DNA from 3 places in the Streptomyces sp. NPDC057743 genome. Region 1 is predicted to be linked to each of the others. Evidence: riboswitches for the same ligand, from Rfam matches in the RefSeq annotation. Region 1 holds a riboswitch; each other region holds the start of a gene.

Region 1 (3,265 bases):
GTGTGCCTGGACGTCGCGCTGGGCGAGCAGCGCCTGGTGCTGAACCTCTCCGGCGGCCGCCCGAGCGGCGAGGTGTGCCGGGAGGTGCGGGGAGTGATCCTCTCCCGGCGCCCGGTGGCCCTGGACGAGTGGGTGCGGGAGCTGGCCGCGGCCCTCGCCAGCCGTGCCGAGTCCGACGCCCGGGCCCGGGCGGCGCTGGAGCGGCTGCTGTTGGGCGGGTGACCCCAGCGTGTCGGCGCGTGTCGACGGGTCTCCGCCGAGCGGCTTCGCGGCACCCGCGATCCCCGCACCGCACCCCGCACCGCACCCCGCACCCCACCAGGAGGCAGCCCCGTGACCCGTCGTGTCACCCTCGTCTCGCCCGCGATGAGCCGGTCACTGCGGCAGGCCCGTTTTGTTGCCGGTGACGAGGGTGACGCTCTCGACGACAGCGGGGCCGCCAGGGCCCGTTCAGCCGCCGGATCGCTGCCCCGGGCCGCCCGGGTGCTCACCTCCCCGAGCGCGCGCTGCCGTCAGACGGCCGCCGCGCTCGGCCTCGAAGGCGCGGACGCGGCCGAGTTGCACGGTCTCGACGTGGGTCGCTGGACGGGCCGAACCCTTGACGAGGTGGGGGCCGCCGAACCGGAGGCCGTGGGCCGTTGGCTCGCCGACCCGACCTGCGCGCCCCATGGCGGCGAGTCGGTACAGGACCTGTGCGGACGCGTGGCGCGCTGGCTGGACGCGCTGCCCGCGGACGGCCGCACGCTCGCCGTCGTCGAGCCCGAGGTGGTGCGGGCGGCGGTCGTACGCGTCCTCGGCCTGCCCGCGCCGGCCTTCTGGCGGCTGGACGTACCCCCGTTGACGGCCACCGAACTCAGCGGCCGGGCCGGCCGCTGGAACCTGCGGCTCGGCCAGTCGTTGCCCCTGCCCTCGTAACGCAGACGCGTGGAAGGGCCTCGGAGGTTCCGTGGGCCCTCCCACGCGTGTGCGTCACGGGCGGCAATTCTCCTGGCGCGGGCGTCAGTTCTCGACGGGGACCGCTCGGCCGGCGGTAGCGGCCTCGGCCCGCGGGCGCAGCAGCCGCTCCGCCAACCCCCCGAAGAGCAGGCCGAATCCACCCCACAACACGGTCTGGATGGCCAGGGCGGAGAGACGGAACCGCCACAGCAGGGTGGCCGGGAAGCCCGTCGGCACCTCGTTGACGGCCGGCAGGACGGCATAGGCCACACCGATCACGACGGCGAAGGCCACCACCGCGACGACGGTCGCGTTCCAGGCGCCCCACCTCGGTGCCAGGCGCTTGCCCAGGATGGTGGCCGCCAGCGCCAGCAACACGCTGAGCAGCATCATCAGGAAGTACAGGGCGGTGCGTTTGCCGATGGTGTCGGGTTCGCCGACGGACGGCGGATTGGCCGGGTACTTCAGGAACGGCACCACGTACACGGCGAGCAGCGCGCAGCCGGACAGCAGCAGCGCGGTCGCCCGGGGGCCGAAGCGGCCGACGCGGCCGAGCGCGAAGGAGAAGGCGAGGCTGGCGATGCCGCCGAAGGCGACCCCGTAGACCAGTACGCCCGTGGCGAGGCCGGCGGTGGATTGGAGGGAGCGGGAGATGACTTCCGGCTCGTGTTCGTGGGAGTGGGCGGCCTCGAACCGGATCGCGCTGTCGACGTTCGGCTCACCGAGGAGAGAGGCGACGACCAGCGCGAGCACGCCGGCTGCGAGGCCGGCGAGCATGCCACGGACGAGGAGGTTTCGGACCGTTGTGGAGTTCATGGGCGTGCGGCGTCCCTCGCGTCAGTGGCAGGGGAAGCCGAGCAGGTGGCGGCCGTCGTGCACCCACTCGTGGATGTCCGTGCCGTTGAAGACGGAGGTGGCGCCCTGCTCGGCGCCGACGAAGTAGAGCAGGACCAGCATCAGGATGCCGAAGAAGAGCGCCCAGGGGGCAATCGCCTTGAGCGGGAGTGTGGTGGGTACCGCGGGGGAGTCGACGGTCGGCTGGGCGACGGACTGCGCCATGGCGGGGCCTCCTTCTGGGAGTTCGCGTCCCATCTCGGTGGTGCACAGGGCGACGGCTGCGGGTCTGACTCACGGGACGCCCAACGCGCTGGACCGTCCCGCTCACAGTGGCGCGACCGTGCCGGATTCCCACCGGCTTCCGTCATGCCGTCGTCAATAATCGCGCCGACGATACCGCGTGGCAGGTGCATGGCCAAGATGCGGATCGCTGGGCGTGATCTTCCTCTCGCGCCGGGCGGTGGGCCGGCCGGCGACCCGAGTAACCGCCGGCCGGCCCCGCCGCCGCTCACCCCCGCCCGACGAGATGCGGCAGTTCTGCCAGGAGGTGGCGCAGTCGCTCGGCGGGCACCCCGCCGCCCTGCGCGACCTCCTTGGAGCCGCCGCCGCGGCCGTCCAACAACTGCTTGACCACGGCGGAGGCGTTCAACCCGGCGGCCGTGGCGGCACCGTTGAGGGCGAGTACGAGGGCGCCGTCGTCGCCGGCGACCGCCGCCAGGCCGGGGCGGTCCGCCGGGAGCCGGTCGCGGACGGCCAGGGCCAGGGCGCGCGCATCGGCGGCCGGGCCCTGCGCGCTGGCGGTGACGACCAGGGTGCCGCCCGCGTCCACGCCGGTGGCGGCCAGCTCCGCGGCCCGCGCCGCGGTGGCCTGGGCCTTCAGCCGGGCGTTCTCGCGGTCTGCGGCCTTCAACCGGTCCAGCAGGCCACCGATCTTCTCGGGCAACTCCGCGCGCGGCGCCCCCAGTTGCTCGGCGATCCGCGAGACCAGATCGCGTTCGCGGGCCAGATAGGCGAAGCCCTCGATGCCCACCGCCGCCTCCAGCCGTCGCATCCCGGCGCCGACCGAGGACTCGCCGGTCAGCGCGACCGTGCCGATCTGCGCGGCGTGCTCGACATGGGTGCCGCCGCACAGCTCGCGCGACCAGGCGCCGCCGATCTCGACCACCCGCACCTGCTCCCCGTACGTCTCGTCGAACAGGGCGAGCGCGCCGATCTCCTTGGCCTCGGGCAGCGTCATCCACCGCACGCCCACCGGCAGATCCCTGCGCAGCGCCCGGTTGGCGGCCTCCTCGATCTCGCTGCGGACGGTGGGGGAGAGGGCGCCGCGCCAGGGGAAGTCCAGGCGCAGATAGCCGGGCCGGTTGTAGGAGCCGGCCTGGAGGGCCGTCGGGCCGAGGATCTCGCGCAGCGCCGCGTGCAGGACATGGGTGCCGGAGTGGGCCTGCCGGGCGCCCAGCCGCCACTCGGGATCGACCGCGGCGACCACCTCGTC
Region 2 (3,265 bases), on a different contig from region 1:
GGGACGCCCTGTGGCTGCCGGCCGCCGCCGTACTGCTCGGTACCATCGCCCTGTTGGGCACCGCCAGGCACCTCAACGTGCTGCTGGCCGGCGACGAGGCCGCCGCCGCACTGGGGTTGAACGTCGGGCGCTTCCGGGCCCTGCTCTTCGTCCTGTGCGCCCTGCTGACCGGGGTGATGGTCGCGGTCAGCGGCGCGATCGGCTTCGTCGGGCTGATGATGCCGCACATCACCCGGCTGTTGGTCGGCGCCAACCACCGGCGCGCCCTGCCCGTCGCCGCGCTGCTCGGCGCGGCCTTCCTGATCTGTGCGGACCTGCTCGCCCGTACGGTGATCAGCCCCGAGGAGATCCCCGTGGGCATCGTCACCGCCCTGGCCGGCGGTCCCACCTTCCTGTGGCTGATGTACCGCAAGGGGTTGGCATGAGCGAGCGTAGCGAGCGCATCATGAGAAGGTGCGCGCCTCGCGAATGCGAGGGCGAGCGAAGCGAGTTCTCGGCATGAGCGAACTGCGCATCGAGTCGGTGACCGTCGAGGTGGCCGGCCGCACCCTGGTCGACTCCGTCTCACTGCGGGCCGGGCCGGGCGAGGTGGTCGGGCTCGTCGGCCCGAACGGGGCCGGCAAGTCCACCCTGCTGCGCACCTGTTACCGGGCGCTGCGGCCGAACTCCGGGCGCGTCCTGCTCGACGGCACGGACATCCGGCGCCTGCCGGCCCGTCAAGTCGCCCGCACGCTCGCCGCGGTGCTCCAGGAGATGCCCTCCGACTTCGGCCTGACCGCCCGGGACGTGGTGGCGATGGGGCGCGCCCCCTACCGCCGGGCGTTCCAGGCAGACAGCCGGGATGACACCGAGGCGGTCGGCGCCGCGTTGGCGTCGCTGGGCGTGGCCGAACTGGCCGACCGGCGCTTCGACCGGCTCTCCGGCGGCGAGAAGCAACGCGTGCTGATCGCCCGCGCACTGGCCCAACAACCCTCGGTCATGGTGCTCGACGAGCCGACCAACCACCTCGACCTGCGCCACCAACTCGACGCCCTGCGACTGGTCCGGACGCTCGGCGTCACCGCCGTCATCGCGGTCCACGACCTCAACCTCGCCGCGGCCTTCTGCGACCGCATCTGCGTCCTCGACCAGGGCCGCCTGCTCGCCGACGGCCCCCCGGAGGCGGTGCTGACCGAGGAGTTGATCGCCGAGGTCTACGGCGTGCGGACCGAGGTCAGCAGGCACCCGGCGAAGGGCAAGCCGCACATCGTCGTGCTGCCCTGAGTGGCGCCCGCCCCGGCCCCCTGCCTGTGGCCAGGCAGGGGGCCGGGGTTCAGGCAGGGGTAGATTTACTAGGACGTCCAACTATATATTCGAGGGCGAGGCCCACGGTGCAGGGAAGCCGGTGCGAATCCGGCACGGTCCCGCCACTGTTACCGGGGAGCGCGCCGTCGAGCAGTACGCCACTGACGTGGAGGCGGTCGGGAAGGCGGACGACGCGCGCTGATCCGGAAGTCAGGATACCGGCCGTGGGGCGTTCCGTGTTGTCCACGAGGATGGAGCAGACACGCATGGCACCGGTGCGTACCCGCGACCCTGGTCAACCGCCCGGACGGGCAACGAAGGCCGCCCCCGCGGCTCCCACCGTCTGAGCGGTCCCTCCGCCCTGCGCGATCCCGCGCCCCCACGGCCCGCCCGCCACCGCGCGCGGCGTGGTCCGGCGCGCCATCCCCGGATCCCACCTGACGAGAGCAGGCAACCATGGTCCGTGCACACAGCCCCCAACCCGCCCGCGAACTCACCCACTTCGTCGGCGGCAAGCCCACCCCGGGAACCTCGGGGGCCCACGGCGACGTCTACGACCCCAACACCGGCGAGGTCCAGGCCCGCGTCCCGCTCGCCACCCGCGGCGAGACCGAGGCCGCCATCACCGATGCCACCGAGGCCCAACGTGCCTGGGGCGAATGGAACCCCCAACGCCGGGCCCGAGTCCTGCTCCGCTTCCTCCAACTCGCCGACCGCGACAAGGACTCGCTGGCCCGCCTGCTCTCCTCCGAGCACGGCAAGACCCTCCCCGACGCCCACGGCGACCTCCAACGCGGCCTGGACGTCGTGGAGTTCGCCGCCGGCATCCCGCACCTGCTCAAGGGCGAGTTCAGCGACAATGCCGGCACCGGCATCGACGTGCACTCGCTGCGCTCCCCGATCGGCGTGGCCGCCGGGATCACCCCGTTCAACTTCCCCGCGATGATCCCCCTGTGGCAGGCCGCCCCCGCCCTGGCCTGCGGAAACGCCTTCATCCTCAAGCCCTCCGAGCGCGCCCCCTCGGTCCCGTACCGGATCGCCGAACTGTTCCTGGAGGCGGGCCTGCCGCCCGGCGTGCTCAACGTCGTCCACGGCGGCAAGGAAACCGTCGACACCCTGCTCACCGACCCCCGCGTCGGGGCGCTCGGCTTCGTCGGCTCCACCCCGATCGCCGCCCACGTCTACGCCACCGCCGCCGCCCACGGCAAGCGCGCCCAGTGCTTCGGCGGCGCCAAGAACCACCTGATCGTCATGCCGGACGCCGACCTCGACCAGGCCGTGGACGCCCTCATCGGCGCCGGCTACGGCTCCGCCGGCGAACGCTGCATGGCGGTCTCGGTCGCCGTACCCGTCGGACAGGACACCGCCGACGCCCTGGTCGCACGACTGACGGAGCGCATCGGCCAACTCCGCGTCGGCCGCAGCGACGACCCGGACGCCGACTTCGGGCCGCTGGTCGGCCGGGACGCCGTCGACCGGGTGCGCTCCTATGTCGACCTCGGCGTCGAAGAGGGCGCCGAACTCGCCGTCGACGGACGGGACTTCACCCTCCCCGGACACGCGGGCGGCTTCTTCGCCGGCCCGTCGCTCTTCGACCGCGTCACCCCGGACATGCGGATCTACCAGGAGGAGATCTTCGGCCCCGTCCTCTCCGTCGTCCGCGCCGCCGACTACGAAGAGGCGCTGCGGCTGCCCAGCGAGCACCCCTACGGCAACGGTGTCGCCCTCTTCACCCGCGACGGCGACACCGCCCGCGACTTCACCCGACGCGTCAACACCGGCATGGTCGGCGTCAACGTCCCCATCCCGGTCCCCGTCTCCTACTACACCTTCGGCGGCTGGAAGCGCTCGGGCTTCGGCGACCTCAACCAACACGGCCCGGACGCCATCCGCTTCTACACCCGCACCAAGACCGTCACCTCCCGCTGGCCCGCCGGCCTCAGGGAGGGCGCCAGCTTCACGATCCCGGTGATGGGGTGAG
Region 3 (3,265 bases), on a different contig from region 1:
GCAGCACCGGTGTGACAACGGCCGTCACACTGTGCAGCATCAGGCCGGGGAGGAAGAAGTCCGTTGCCTGGCCGGTGCGGGCGGCGAGCACACCCCCGACGCAGATCAGGCAGAGCGCGGCGAGCGCGCGCCGCACGGATTCCGCACGCGCGATCCGGTACCCACAGATCCCGGCCGCGGCGGCCACGGCCAGTGTCAGCGCGACCACCAACCGATGGGTGACGGCGAAGCTCACGGTGAATCCGAAGACGGGGGCGATATCGATCGCCACGCCCCGCAGCCGACGACGGATGGCGGCTCCGGCAACGTCCGCACGGTGCTCTCCAGGATGCACGGTGATTCCAACCCCTCAACGGATGCCGGTCGTTCGGCCGCTCGGCCACTCGGACAGTCACCACCGTGCCGCGTCGCGCCCGACCTGTCGTCGCCCGTCCGCAGACTCTTGATCTGCTGCGGATGCAGTAGGGGCGGGCGCCGCCTGCTGCGAACGCAGGCCGCGCCGGACGCCCCGGAATAGGCCGGGGCCCGTGACCATTTCCCGGTCACGGGCCCCGACGACACTGCATCCAGAAAATCCAGAAAGCGGTCAGCCGGTCTCGTTGACGTTGCCGGCTTCGTCGGCGCCCCCGGCTCCGCCGGCCTCGTCCGCCTTCTTCCCCCAGCGGTGTTCCAGTTTGGCCAGGCGCCAGTAGGTCAGGGCGCAGGCCCAGACGGCGATGAACAGGCCGACGATGAGGTAACCGGCGTTGTTGAGGTCGATGTTGGAGACCCAGTCGGTGAGCCCGTCCCGCCAACCGAGGTTGTCGTGCAGCACGCCGACGAGCTCGATGGTGCCGATGAGGAAGGCGACGGCGATGGACAGGCCGGTGATGGTGAGGTTGTAGTAGACCTTGCGCACCGGGTTGGCGAACGCCCAGTGGTAGGCGAAGTTCATGAAGGTGCCGTCGAGCGTGTCGAAGAGGCTCATTCCGGCCGCGAAGAGCAGCGGCAGGCAGAGGATCGCGTACCAGGGCAGTCCGGCGGCGGCGCCGGAACCGGCCATGACCATCAGGGTGACCTCGGTCGCGGTGTCGAAGCCGAGGCCGAACAGCAGGCCGATCGGATACATCTGGCCCGGCCGCCGGATGGAGCTGGTCAGGCGGCCCAGGATGCGGTTCATGAAGCCGCGGCTGGCGAGGTGCTTCTCCAGCTCGTGCTCTTCGAACTGCCCGGCGCGCATGGCCTTGAAAACCCGGTAAATCCCGGCCAGCGCAACGAGGTTGAGGGCGGCGATCAGGTAGAGGAAGGCGCCCGAGATGGTGGTGCTGATGGCACCGAGGGTGGCGCGGGCGCCGGAGTTGTCGTTCGCGAGGGTGCCGGCGACCCTCGCGCCGGCGGCGATCAGGCCCGCCAGCACCAGCACGATGGTGGAGTGGCCGATGGCGAACCAGAAGCCCACCGAGACGGGGCGTTGGCCGTCGGCCATCAGCTTGCGGGTGGTGTTGTCGATGGCGGCGATGTGGTCGGCGTCGAACGCGTGCCGCATGCCCAACGTGTAGGCGGTGATGCCGAGTCCGACTCCGAAGACCTGCTTGCCGACGGTGTAGTGGTGCGGCGCGACGAGGGCGGCCAGGATGACGAAGGCCACCAGGTGCATGGCGGCGATCACCGCGAACAGCACGCCGGAGCGTATCCAGTCCTGCCGCCGCCAACGCTGCGGGACGGCGGATGCGGTGGTGGATGACGTGGGGGAATGTTTCAACAGGGGCATTTCAGGCAGCCTCTCCAGCACCTCGTGGATGGGTCGTTGTGCGGTGCCGTGGCCGGTCTCCTGGCTTACGGGTCCAGCGTCCGCGCAGCCGCCTTCCCGGGCATCAACTGCCCAGTGGCACCCGCCGATCCCGGCGGGGATGACGCGAAGACTTCCCGATCACAGTGGCGAGGGCCGCCCCGGTCTTTCACCGGTCTTCCCGAGCACCACGGCGGCAGCAACAGTAGGCCGGTATTCGCCCCTCGACAATCGAGTGCAGTTGCGTCATCCATGCAATAAGGGGGCGCGTGCGCGCACGGGAGGGCGCACTTTTGAGCCAGTTATGCGACGCGACGGCTGGGGCGCCGGGGTATGCGAGGGCGCTGCTGCGGCTGACGGGGTCCGGCCGGCTGCCGTTCGGGGCCTGCACACCTCCGCCCCGGCATCGGCGAACGGCCGGTGCGGGGGCGGAGGGTGGTGCGACGGATGCGCGGGTGCGGCGCGGCGGCCGACCGCGTCCCGGTCAGACGGGCGCGGTGCCGTGCAGCGTCAGCGCGCCTGTTTGGCGGCGCAACCGCCGGACGCACAGGCGGTCAGCCAGGCGTCGAAGTCGGCGTCGTAGCGGGTGCCGATGTCGCGGTTGTAGACGGCGTAGCCGCCCGCGTAGTCGCCGGTCCTGAAGTGGCCCAGCATGGTGGCGATGTCCTGGGGGTGCTTCTCGAACATGTAGCGGACCGCGAGGTAGCCCCACGGGTAGGTGCGGGTCTCGTTGCTGTTGGCGTAGGTGGTCTGGAACAACGTGCTGAGCTTGTAGGTGTGTTGATTGGCCTGGCGCACCGCCTCGTCGTCGGTGACGCCCCGGTAGCCGTACGAGACGTACTCGGCGAGCCCCTCGATCCACCAGACGTCCGGGACGGTGGTCTGCTGGTTGAAGTCGCCCTTCATGTCGTCGCGGGCGTCGAGGTAGTGGGTGTACTCGTGGTTGAGGTTCCAGATCCGGGCGGGGAAGCCGTCGTCGGAGTCCTTCTGATACATGATCGACATCGGTTGGTTGTCGGGCTTGGTCGGGTCGCCGACCAGGGTGATGCCGCCGTTGTTGGTGTCGACTCCGTAGATCGCCCCGGCGTAGGTCTGGTAGTCGTTGCGGCTGCCGAAGACGACGAGTTGGACCGTCGACTCGTGTTGGCCGGGTATCGGGCCGTTGTCGTTCACCAGCTTGTGGAAGTACGGGTCCTGGCGCAGCAGACTGGCGCAGGTGGCGTCGAGGTCGGCGGCGGTCAGGGCCTGCGCCTTGACGGTGTGGGTCTGGTCGCAGGGGTGGTTGATCGGGAGGGCCGCCTTGGCGAGTTGGTCGGCCAGATCGCACACTCCGTAGGAGGCGCAGTTGGCCTTGTCGTAGGAGTCGGCCTGACTGGCGACCGTGACCCACAGGGGTGCGGTCGGGCCGGTGATCTTCGAGGCGTTCAGCAGGCCCTTGATGAGCGGTCGGACCTTGGCCTGGAGCGGCTGATGTTCGACGTAACGCCCCACGTTCAT

What was found. Region 1 has a riboswitch for cobalamin ahead of ACFVFQ_RS35120 (CbtB-domain containing protein). Riboswitches for the same ligand answer to the same signal wherever they lie in the genome.
Region 2: linked by a shared signal. The riboswitch ahead of ACFVFQ_RS13955 (CoA-acylating methylmalonate-semialdehyde dehydrogenase) and the one ahead of ACFVFQ_RS35120 (CbtB-domain containing protein) in region 1 are both predicted to bind cobalamin.
Region 3: linked by a shared signal. The riboswitch ahead of ACFVFQ_RS06990 (HoxN/HupN/NixA family nickel/cobalt transporter) and the one ahead of ACFVFQ_RS35120 (CbtB-domain containing protein) in region 1 are both predicted to bind cobalamin.

Annotation. Positions count from the first base shown of each region.
Region 1 is NZ_JBHVJX010000052.1:21,460-24,724, reverse strand. Features, by position in the region: gene ACFVFQ_RS35135 (hypothetical protein) at 1-222, shown strand, start outside; gene ACFVFQ_RS35130 (histidine phosphatase family protein) at 334-915, shown strand; gene ACFVFQ_RS35125 (CbtA family protein) at 1,000-1,752, opposite strand; gene ACFVFQ_RS35120 (CbtB-domain containing protein) at 1,774-1,995, opposite strand; cobalamin riboswitch at 2,032-2,180, opposite strand; gene alaS (alanine--tRNA ligase) at 2,282-3,265, opposite strand, start outside.
Region 2 is NZ_JBHVJX010000010.1:154,281-157,545, reverse strand. Features, by position in the region: gene ACFVFQ_RS13965 (FecCD family ABC transporter permease) at 1-425, shown strand, start outside; gene ACFVFQ_RS13960 (ABC transporter ATP-binding protein) at 499-1,263, shown strand; cobalamin riboswitch at 1,345-1,526, shown strand; gene ACFVFQ_RS13955 (CoA-acylating methylmalonate-semialdehyde dehydrogenase) at 1,741-3,264, shown strand.
Region 3 is NZ_JBHVJX010000005.1:27,777-31,041, forward strand. Features, by position in the region: gene ACFVFQ_RS06985 (DUF3159 domain-containing protein) at 1-271, opposite strand, end outside; gene ACFVFQ_RS06990 (HoxN/HupN/NixA family nickel/cobalt transporter) at 587-1,750, opposite strand; cobalamin riboswitch at 1,783-1,976, opposite strand; gene ACFVFQ_RS06995 (collagenase) at 2,279-3,265, opposite strand, start outside.